DNA from 4 places in the Streptomyces sp. NBC_01723 genome. Region 3 is predicted to be linked to each of the others. Evidence: riboswitches for the same ligand, from Rfam matches in the RefSeq annotation. Region 3 holds a riboswitch; each other region holds the start of a gene.

The links. Region 3 has a riboswitch for cyclic di-AMP ahead of OIE75_RS27755 (M23 family metallopeptidase). Riboswitches for the same ligand answer to the same signal wherever they lie in the genome.
Region 1: linked by a shared signal. The riboswitch ahead of OIE75_RS35650 (M23 family metallopeptidase) and the one ahead of OIE75_RS27755 (M23 family metallopeptidase) in region 3 are both predicted to bind cyclic di-AMP.
Region 2: linked by a shared signal. The riboswitch ahead of OIE75_RS17670 (M23 family metallopeptidase) and the one ahead of OIE75_RS27755 (M23 family metallopeptidase) in region 3 are both predicted to bind cyclic di-AMP.
Region 4: linked by a shared signal. The riboswitch ahead of OIE75_RS22170 (transglycosylase SLT domain-containing protein) and the one ahead of OIE75_RS27755 (M23 family metallopeptidase) in region 3 are both predicted to bind cyclic di-AMP.

Annotation. Positions count from the first base shown of each region.
Region 1 covers NZ_CP109171.1:7,614,804-7,616,996, reverse strand. Annotated here, with positions in the region: gene OIE75_RS35655 (SGNH/GDSL hydrolase family protein) at 1-142, opposite strand, end outside; gene OIE75_RS35650 (M23 family metallopeptidase) at 348-1,268, opposite strand; cyclic di-AMP (ydaO/yuaA leader) riboswitch at 1,271-1,430, opposite strand; gene OIE75_RS35645 (tyrosine-protein phosphatase) at 1,857-2,193, shown strand, end outside.
Region 2 covers NZ_CP109171.1:3,853,522-3,855,714, reverse strand. Annotated here, with positions in the region: gene OIE75_RS17675 (PP2C family protein-serine/threonine phosphatase) at 1-741, shown strand, start outside; cyclic di-AMP (ydaO/yuaA leader) riboswitch at 966-1,122, shown strand; gene OIE75_RS17670 (M23 family metallopeptidase) at 1,133-2,170, shown strand.
Region 3 covers NZ_CP109171.1:5,988,182-5,990,374, reverse strand. Annotated here, with positions in the region: gene OIE75_RS27760 (GntR family transcriptional regulator) at 1-422, opposite strand, end outside; gene OIE75_RS27755 (M23 family metallopeptidase) at 623-1,387, opposite strand; cyclic di-AMP (ydaO/yuaA leader) riboswitch at 1,400-1,562, opposite strand; gene OIE75_RS27750 (M16 family metallopeptidase) at 1,754-2,193, opposite strand, start outside.
Region 4 covers NZ_CP109171.1:4,776,234-4,778,426, reverse strand. Annotated here, with positions in the region: gene OIE75_RS22175 (polyprenyl synthetase family protein) at 1-520, opposite strand, end outside; cyclic di-AMP (ydaO/yuaA leader) riboswitch at 1,088-1,243, shown strand; gene OIE75_RS22170 (transglycosylase SLT domain-containing protein) at 1,247-1,738, shown strand; gene OIE75_RS22165 (HAD family hydrolase) at 1,754-2,193, opposite strand, start outside.

The DNA.
Region 1 (2,193 bases), 1.6 Mb from region 3:
CGTAGGTGAAGTCGCCCTCGGGGCGCCGGTCCGCGAGCAGTACGGCGAATCGGTCGGCCCAGCCGACGAACGCCCCGTCGGGGCCGCGGTCGCCGACGCCCTCGGTGAAGCTGTCCCCCAGCGCCACGTACGACCCGATCACTGCTCTGCTGTCATTCTTCGAATCGTCTGCCACATCGGGTCATGATTCACCTTGGAATGTGACCTACGCGACCGTAGGCAGGGGTTGACGGTCGGTGAGAAAGGCCACGCCTAAAGGCTTGGTCAATTGCGGAATACACCGAAGGCCGGACCCGGGGATCGGGGTCCGGCCTTCGGTGGCGTGGGGGCCGCGCCCTGGCCGTGCGTCAGAGAGAGACGCCGTGCGAACGCAGGAACGCGACCGGGTCGATGTCCGACCCGTAGTCCGGCGTGGTGCGGATCTCGAAGTGCAGGTGCGGACCGGTCACGTTGCCGGTGGCACCCGAGAGGCCGACCTGCTGGCCCGCCGTCACCGACTGGCCGGCGGAGACGGAGAGGGAGGAGAGGTGGGCGTACTGGGCGTAGTGGCCGTCGGCGAGCTGGATGACGACCTGGTTGCCGTACGCACCGCCGGGGCCGGCGGAGACGACGGTGCCCGCACCGACGGCCTTGAGCGGGGTGCCGGTCGGGACGACGAAGTCGGTGCCGGTGTGGTAGCCGCTGGACCACATGCTGCCGGACTGGTGGTACGGGGTACCGACGGTGCCGCCCGCGACGGGGGAGGTGTAGCCGCTGCTGGTGCCGGCGTCCGAGGTGGAGGCCTTCTCGGCGTCCGTGGACTTCTCGGCCGGCTTGGCGGCGGGCTTCTCCGCCTCCGCCGGCTTCTCGGCGGCGGGCTTCTCGGCGGCCGGCTTCTCCGACTGGGCGGCCTTGGCGCCGACCGAGAGCTTCAGGCCGGGGTGGATCAGCGACGGGTCCGAACCGATGGCCTCGCGGTTGTCCTCGTACAGCTTCTTCCAGCCGCCGTCGACGTTCTGCTCATCGGCGATCCGCGAGAGGTAGTCGCCGCTCTTGACGGTGTAGGTCCGCGCGTCCGAGTTCTTCTCGGTGCCACTCGCGGCGGCCTTCTGCGCCGTCGTCGCGACGGACTGCACGGACTGCTCGGAAACGGAGTGCGCGGGGGCGGCGTTGGCGCCGGCGGCCCCTATCAGGGGGAGCGCGAGCACGGCGCCACCGGTTCCGGCGACGGCGATGGTGCGGGTCAGGCGCATGGCCCTGGTACGGCGGTGCTTACCCTTCGCGGGCATGGCGAATTCCTCTCCGGCGCCTGCGAGGTGAGCTGTCGGGTTCGGGCTGGAGATGCCCGGCCGCGCCGAAACGCGGCTTCACCCCAAGCCGTTCCGGGAACCGGAACAGGCATTCGTACCTGTGGGTCCCCCGCTCCTGCCGGGTACGGGTGGTGGATGAGAGTGGGCTCCGGTCGGCGGCAGGATTAGGCGTCCGTCCGGATCGGTGGTGAACGTAAGGGACCAAGACGCACCCGGACAAGCGAAGAGTTCCACCGGAAGGTGTTCCGATTGATCCTTTACTGGTATATCCGGTCACACTCCGTCGATTCGGGGAATGGCGTTTCGAGTGAACGTCCTTGAAAACCGGCTTGATTACGTGAACATGACGGACGACGCACGGTTACGGATATGACGCTGCTCACGCGCCACTTCTCCACCCTTTCGCATTTCGGCGTCAGTTGGAATTAAGGCGTCAATTCGGACAGAAAGCCCGAGGCATCCCTTAATGCCCTGTGGACAACTCATCGGCGCAGACAGGGGATGCCGTATCGTCGAGGCGAGCCCGCCGCCGAGCAGCGTCGGCGGGGCGGAGTGGGAGGAGTCCCCGTGACGCAGCAGGTCCCGTCGACCGAACCCGAGCTGACCGGTGTGCGCAATTTCCGGGACGTCGGCGGACTGCCGGCCGTGGACGGGCGACGGGTGCGGCAGGGCGTGCTGTTCCGCAGCGGCCACCTGGCGCACGCCACCGGGGAGGACGCCGCCTTCCTGGCCACCCTCGGCCTGCACACCATCTTCGACTTCCGCAACGCGGCCGACCAGAAGCTGGAAGGCCCCGACGTCGAGCTGCCGGGCGTGCGCAATGTGAACCTGCCGCTGAGCGACCCGGCCGACGGCGCCGAGTTCTGGAAGATGGTCCGCGACGGCGACCTCCACCAGCTGCACG
Region 2 (2,193 bases), 2.1 Mb from region 3:
GTACTGCCCGAGCCGGCCGAGCGGATCGCCGGCTTCGAGATCGCCGCCTGCTACGAGGCCGCGCAGGCCGGCGCCTTCATCGGCGGTGACCTGTACGCGGTGCAGGACAGTGCGCGCGGCGTCCGGCTCATCGTGGGGGACGTGCGGGGCAAGGGCATGGGAGCGGTGGCCGCCGTCGCCGTGGTGATCGGCGCCTTCCGGGAGGCCGCCGAACAGGAGGCGACGCTGGAGGCGGTGGCACAGCGCCTGGAGCGGGCGCTGGCCCGCGAGGGCACCCGGCGCGAGGGACTGGACGCCTTCGAGGGCTTCACCACCGCCGTCCTCGCCGAACTCCCGCACGGCGCCGGGACCGTACGCATCGTCAACCGCGGGCATCCGCCGCCCCTGCTGCTCCACGGCGACGGCACCCTGGGGCCGCTGCCCGCCCGGGAGTCGGCGCTGCCGCTCGGCATGGGCGAGCTGGGTGTGTGGCCCGACCGCGCGGAGGAGACGGCCTTCCCCGGTGGGGCCACGCTGCTGCTGTACACCGACGGACTGTCGGAAGCCCGGGACGAGCGGGGGGAGTTCTACGATCCGTACGCGCGGCTGTCCGGTCGCGTCTTCCGTCATCCGGCGAAGCTGCTCGAAACCCTCGCCCGCGACGTGCGCCGCCACTCAGGGGGCGGGATGGCGGACGACATGGCGCTGCTCGCCGTACGGCGGCCACGGCGCGGCGACCATGATCATTGTCACGAGCCGTGACGGGGTGGCATCCCTCCGCATAACAACTGACGTACCGTCAGAAAGAAATGCCGTGAAGGGGAATACCGAGGCGCGGTCAACTCGCCCGGTTTTCACCGATCCTGAGGTGTACGTCCCGGCTGTCTTCGTTAACGATCAAGAGGAACAGCTTGGAATCCGGCCCCCGGGTCTATTAACGTTCGATAACGCAGCGCGGTCGTCCCAGCCGTCACAGAAGGCGGCTCCGTGCGCACGCGCCGAATCCCGCAAGGGAACCGGGGAACCACCACATTGGGGTGAATCGGGCGTTTGACGCCGTGGCAACACGGCTGCATGCGCGCGTAGGAGACCTTCCTGCTCCGAACCCGTCAGCTAACCCGGTAGGCGAAAGGAAGGAAAGGAGTACGCCCACGTGGCGTCCAACCGGCCTGCCCCCGAGGCCCCGTTCGTGCCCAGTCGGCACGACACCGACACCTTCGGCTACGAGAACTACCGCACCGAAGAGGGTCCTTGGGAGGAGTGGAATCCCACCGAGGACTCCATCCGCCCCGTACGCGGCCGGCACCGCGTCGCCAAGCAGCGTGGCGGGCTCGCCCGCAGCTCCACCGTCCTCGGCGTCGGTGTCATAGCCGCCGTCGGTGCGGGCGGCATGGCCAGCGCGCAGACCGGCAAGCCGCCGGTGTCGATCTCCATGCCGGACCTGCCCAACGTCGGCTCGCTCATCTCCGACGACGCACCGCAGCCGGAGGGCTCCAGCACCCCGCTCAGCGGCATCGGCGTGACCGCCGCCGCCGACACCGCGGAGGGCACCGACACCGCCGGCGCCGGTGAGTCCCTGCGGGCCCGGATCATGGCGCAGGCCGAGCAGCAGCAGGCCCAGGTCGAGACCAAGGCCGCCGCCGAGGCCGCCGCGGCCGCCGAGAAGAAGGCCGCGGAAGCCGCCGCCAAGGCGGAGAAGGAGGCCGAGGCCAAGGCCGCCGCCGCCAAGAAGAAGGCGGAGGAGGAGGCCGCGAAGAAGGCCGAGGCCGAGCGCCTGGCCAAGCTGGCCATGCAGTTCACGCTGCCGACCTCCTCGTACACGATCTCCTCGACCTTCGGTCAGGCCGGCGCCTACTGGTCCTCCGGCCACCACACCGGCCTCGACTTCGCCGCACCCACGGGCACGCTGCTCAAGGCCGTGCACAGCGGCACCATCACGTCGGCCGGCTGGGACGGGTCGTACGGCTACAAGACCGTGCTCACCCTGGATGACGGCACCGAGATCTGGTACGCCCACCAGTCCTCGATCAGCGTCAGCGTCGGTCAGGAGGTCACCACCGGTGACGTCATCGGCCGCGTCGGCGCCACCGGCAACGTCACCGGCGCCCACCTCCACATGGAGGTCCACGCCGACGGCGGCTCCGGCATCGACCCGATGGCCTGGCTGCAGAGTAAGGGCCTCACACCCTGAGCCACCGGCCCATCCGCTTCCCC
Region 3 (2,193 bases):
GGGCTGCCGGCGGCCTGCGCGAGCGTCTCGTGGAACCAGCCGCCCAGGGAGCGCAGATCCTCGCCGCTGCCCTGCCTGGCGCGTTCCTGCCCCAGGCGGACCAGGCCGCGCAACACCTTGAGGTGGGCGTCGGTCCGGCGGCGGGCGGCCCGGGCGGCGCCGAGGGGCTCCAGGAGCGTACGGGTCTCCAGCAGATCGGCGGCCTCCTGCTCTGTCGGTTCCGCGACGCAAGCGCCCGCGTGCCGCCGGGTCACCACGAAGCCCTCGGCCTCCAGCGTGCGCAGGGCCTCGCGGACGGGGACGCGGGAGACGCCGTAGCGGCGGGCGAGGAGTTCCTCGGTGAGCCGGACCCCGCGCACGTGGACGCCGGCGACGATGTCGTCCCGGATCGCCGTGCACACCGAATGCGCCGGAATACGCATGACCGACCTCCGCCTTAATCCCCGTGAAACGTCGATGATTGACGTTTCCAGCGACTCTAGGCCAATCAAGAGGATATTCCGACGGCGGAGCGGATTTCATGGATGTTTTTTGGCCTACTACGGGCGGCCGCGCGCCGAGGAAAGCCGAAAGCCCCGGCTCGGACGGCCGGGGCTTTCGGGTGGTGTCGCGGGGTCCGCCGTCAGACGTTCACGCCGTGCGAGCGGAGGTAGGCGACGGGGTCCATGTCCGAGCCGTACTCGGGGCTCGTACGGGCCTCGAAGTGCAGGTGGGGCCCGGTGACGTTGCCGGTGGCGCCGGAGAGGCCGATCTGCTGGCCGGGGTCGACCGACTGGCCGACGGAGACGCCGATGGACGACAGGTGCCCGTACTGCGTGTAGGTGCCGTCGTGCATCTTGATCACGACCTGGTTGCCGTACGCCCCGCCCCAGCCGGCCTCGACGACGGTGCCGACGCCGACCGCGTGCACGGTCGTACCGCTGGAGGCGTGGAAGTCGATGCCGGTGTGGCTGCCGGAGGACCACAGGGAGCTGCCCGCCTGGTACGCGGTGGAGACGTAGGACGCGGTGATCGGCGGGACGAAGGTGTTGAGGCGCTTGCGCTCCGCCTCCCGCGCGGCGCGCTCCTTGGCCTCGCGTGCCTCCTTGGCCGCCTCGGCGGCCCGCTCGCGCGCGGCCTCCTGGGCCGCCTCACGGGCGGCGGCGTCCGCGGCGGCCTGCCGCTGTGCGAGGGCCTGGGCGTCGATCTCCTCGGCCAGGGAGTCGCCGATGGTGATGACCGGGGTGATTCCGCTCCGCTCCACCTCGGGCTCGGCGGCGAGCGCCGGAGCCGCGAGGGTGCCGACGACGCCGGTGGTGGCGAGGGCCGCGACACCCGCCGCGCGGGCGGTACTGCGATGCATCCTGCTGGGACGCCGGTGCTTCCCGGTGGCGCGCGTGAACGCCATGTAGAGGCTGGTCCTTTCCTTCCCTCTCGCCTACCGGGTTAGCTGACGGGTTCGGAGGTGGAAGGTCTCCTACGGACCCCCTCGCTGCGCGCGGGCGTCCGATTCACCCCAGGGACTACGGTGGGTCCCCGGCTCCCCTGGCTCGCGCCGTACGGGGACTCGGCGATGACTGTCCGGTGCCGCGGGTGCGGCGCACTGCCTGACGAACAGCCCGGACGACGCTAAACGCGGCTGTCTTCAATCCTCAAACGCAACAGCGTTTTTGTAGCGCATGCCACAGGGCAGACGGGCAGCCTCTCCCTCAATTCGGACAAACGGCGGCCCCGGTGACACTCCGGTCACCGGGGCCGCCCTCCGCGCGTACCGCTACTCGGCCGCCACCACCGTGACTTCACCGATACCGAGGGCCTCGACGGGCTCCTTGATCTGCGCGGCGTCACCGACGAGGACGGTCACCAGCCGGTCGACCGGGAAGGCGTTCACGACCGCCGCCGTGGCCTCCACGGTGCCCGTGGCGGCCAGTTGACGGTAGAGCGTCGCCTGGTAGTCGTCGGGCAGGTGCTGCTCGACCTGGTCGGCCAGGGTGCTCGCCACGGCCGCGGCCGTCTCGTACTTCAGCGGCGCCACACCCACCAGGTTCTGCACGGCCACGTCGCGCTCGGGGTCGGTGAGCCCTTCCGCGGCGAGCTTGCGCAGCACCGTCCACAGGTCCTCCAGGGCGGGACCGGTGTTCGGGGTGTCGACGGAGCCGCTGATGGCGAGCATGGCGGCGCCGGTGCCGTCCGGCGCGGACCGCAGCACCTGCC
Region 4 (2,193 bases), 1.2 Mb from region 3:
CCAGGTAGTGGTCGACGGGGTCCCGGCCGTCCTGCGGGCCCGCCGTCTCCAGGATCTGGCCGGTGACCAGCCGCTCGAACGCGAGGGCCTGCACGCGGACCGCCTCGGGCCCGAGGTCGGCGAGGATCTGGGAGGCACGGGCGAACAGGAAGTCGCCGGTCAGGACCGCGACCGAGTTGTCCCAGCGGACATTGGCGCTGGCGACCCCGCGCCGCACGGCGGCCTCGTCCATCACGTCGTCGTGGTACAGCGTGGCCAGGTGGGTCAGCTCCACCACCACGGCCGAGGGCACGATCCCGGGGGCATAGGGGTCACCGAACTGGGCCGAGAGCATCACAAGGAGCGGCCGGAACCGCTTGCCGCCGGCCCGCACCAGATGCTGGGCGGCCTCCGTGATGAAGGGCACCTCGCTTTTGGTTGCCTCAAGCAACCCTTCCTCGACCGCGACCAATCCGGCCTGGACATCGGCTTCCAGAGCCTGGTCCCGCACGCTCAGCCCGAACGGCCCGACGACGGTCACGAGGGGTCTCCTGTCTGCTGGTGTCTACTGGCGATTACCTGGTTTGTCGATAGGTCGCTGCCACCACTCGAGTCAGCGTATCCGGTCACCTTTCGATCACCGCTAGCGCCCACCGTTACAGGCCGGGCGGTATCGGATCATGAGCGGTATGTTTTTGATCGGTCGATATGACCACATATTGACCGATACCAATATCGCCTCCCCGGTCCCGAACGGATGCCCGCGCGGCACGCGAAAACACCGGACGGGCGAAGCACTCTGCATCCAGGGCCGGTTGGAGCACAGTTGGGACTAATGCCCGTTTTGCCGCGCTTGTTGAGGCCCGTGAGTTGGCTCACTCCGGAGCACCCTCGGGCAACCCCGCCGCAACCTGCGCCCTCCCTTTGTCCCGCAAGCCAGTTGAGGCTTGGCAACCGCAAAGGATCAAGAGCCCCAAACGCCTCAGACCAAGGTCAACAGGGCGTTGGGTGATTCCTGCACTTGTTTCGGACATGTGCTCTCGCATACGTTCCCGGCCTGTCGGGCGGACGCCGAATCCTGCCATCGCCCGTACACACAGTCATCCACTCAACTCACTCGCCGGCAGGAGCGGGGGACCCAGGTAAGTCGCCGCACCGGTCACCACCGGAGCGGCTCGGGGTGAAGCCGTACCCGTCAGGGCGCGGCCGGGCACCTCCCCGCCCGAACCCGACAGCTCACCTCGCAGGCGTCAGGAGAGGGATACAGATGTCTGCCAACGGTCAGAACCGTCACGCCCGGACCACCCGCATCGCCCGCAGGCTCGCCGTGGCCGGCACCGGTGTCGCGGTGCTCGCCCTGCCGCTCATCGGCGCCACCGGCGCGTCCGCGGCCACCCCGGCCGCCACCAAGACGGCCGCCACGGCGGCGACCACGTACCCGGACAACCTCGACGGCTGGATCCGCGAGTCGCTCGACGTCATGGCGCAGCACGGCATCCCCGGCTCGTACGAGGGCATTCACCGCAACATCATGCGGGAGTCGTCCGGCAACCCGCTCGCCATCAACAACTGGGACATCAACGCCATCAACGGCACCCCGTCCAAGGGCCTGCTCCAGGTGATCGACCCGACCTTCCAGGCGTACCACGTCGAGGGCACCTCCTGGGACCCGTACGACCCGGTCGCCAACATCACCGCCGCCTGCAACTACGCGGCCGACCGGTACGGCTCGATGGACAACGTCTTCGGCGCGTACTGAGCCGCACCGGGACGTTCAGAAGACCCGTTCGAGGACGACGGCCACGCCGTCGTCCTCGTTCGTCGTCGTGACCTCGTCGGCCACCGCCTTGAGTTCGGGGTGGGCACCGGCCATGGCGACGCCGTGCGCCGCCCAGTCGAACATGGGGATGTCGTTGGGCATGTCGCCGAAGGCGATCGTGTGCCGCCGGCCCACCCCCAGGTGCTCGGCGGCCAGCGCCAGGCCGGTCGCCTTGGTGATGCCGCACGGCTGCAGCTCCACCGTGCCGGGCCCCGACATGGTGACCGTCGCGAGGGAGCCGACCACCGCGCGCGCCGTCGACGCCAACTCGTCGTCGCTCAGGTCGGGGTGGCGCAGCAGCACCTTGCTGATCGGGGTGCGCCACAGCTGGTCGCGCCGCTCCACCCGCACCGCGGGCAGCGTGGGGTGGGGCATCAGGTACCCGGGCTCGATGA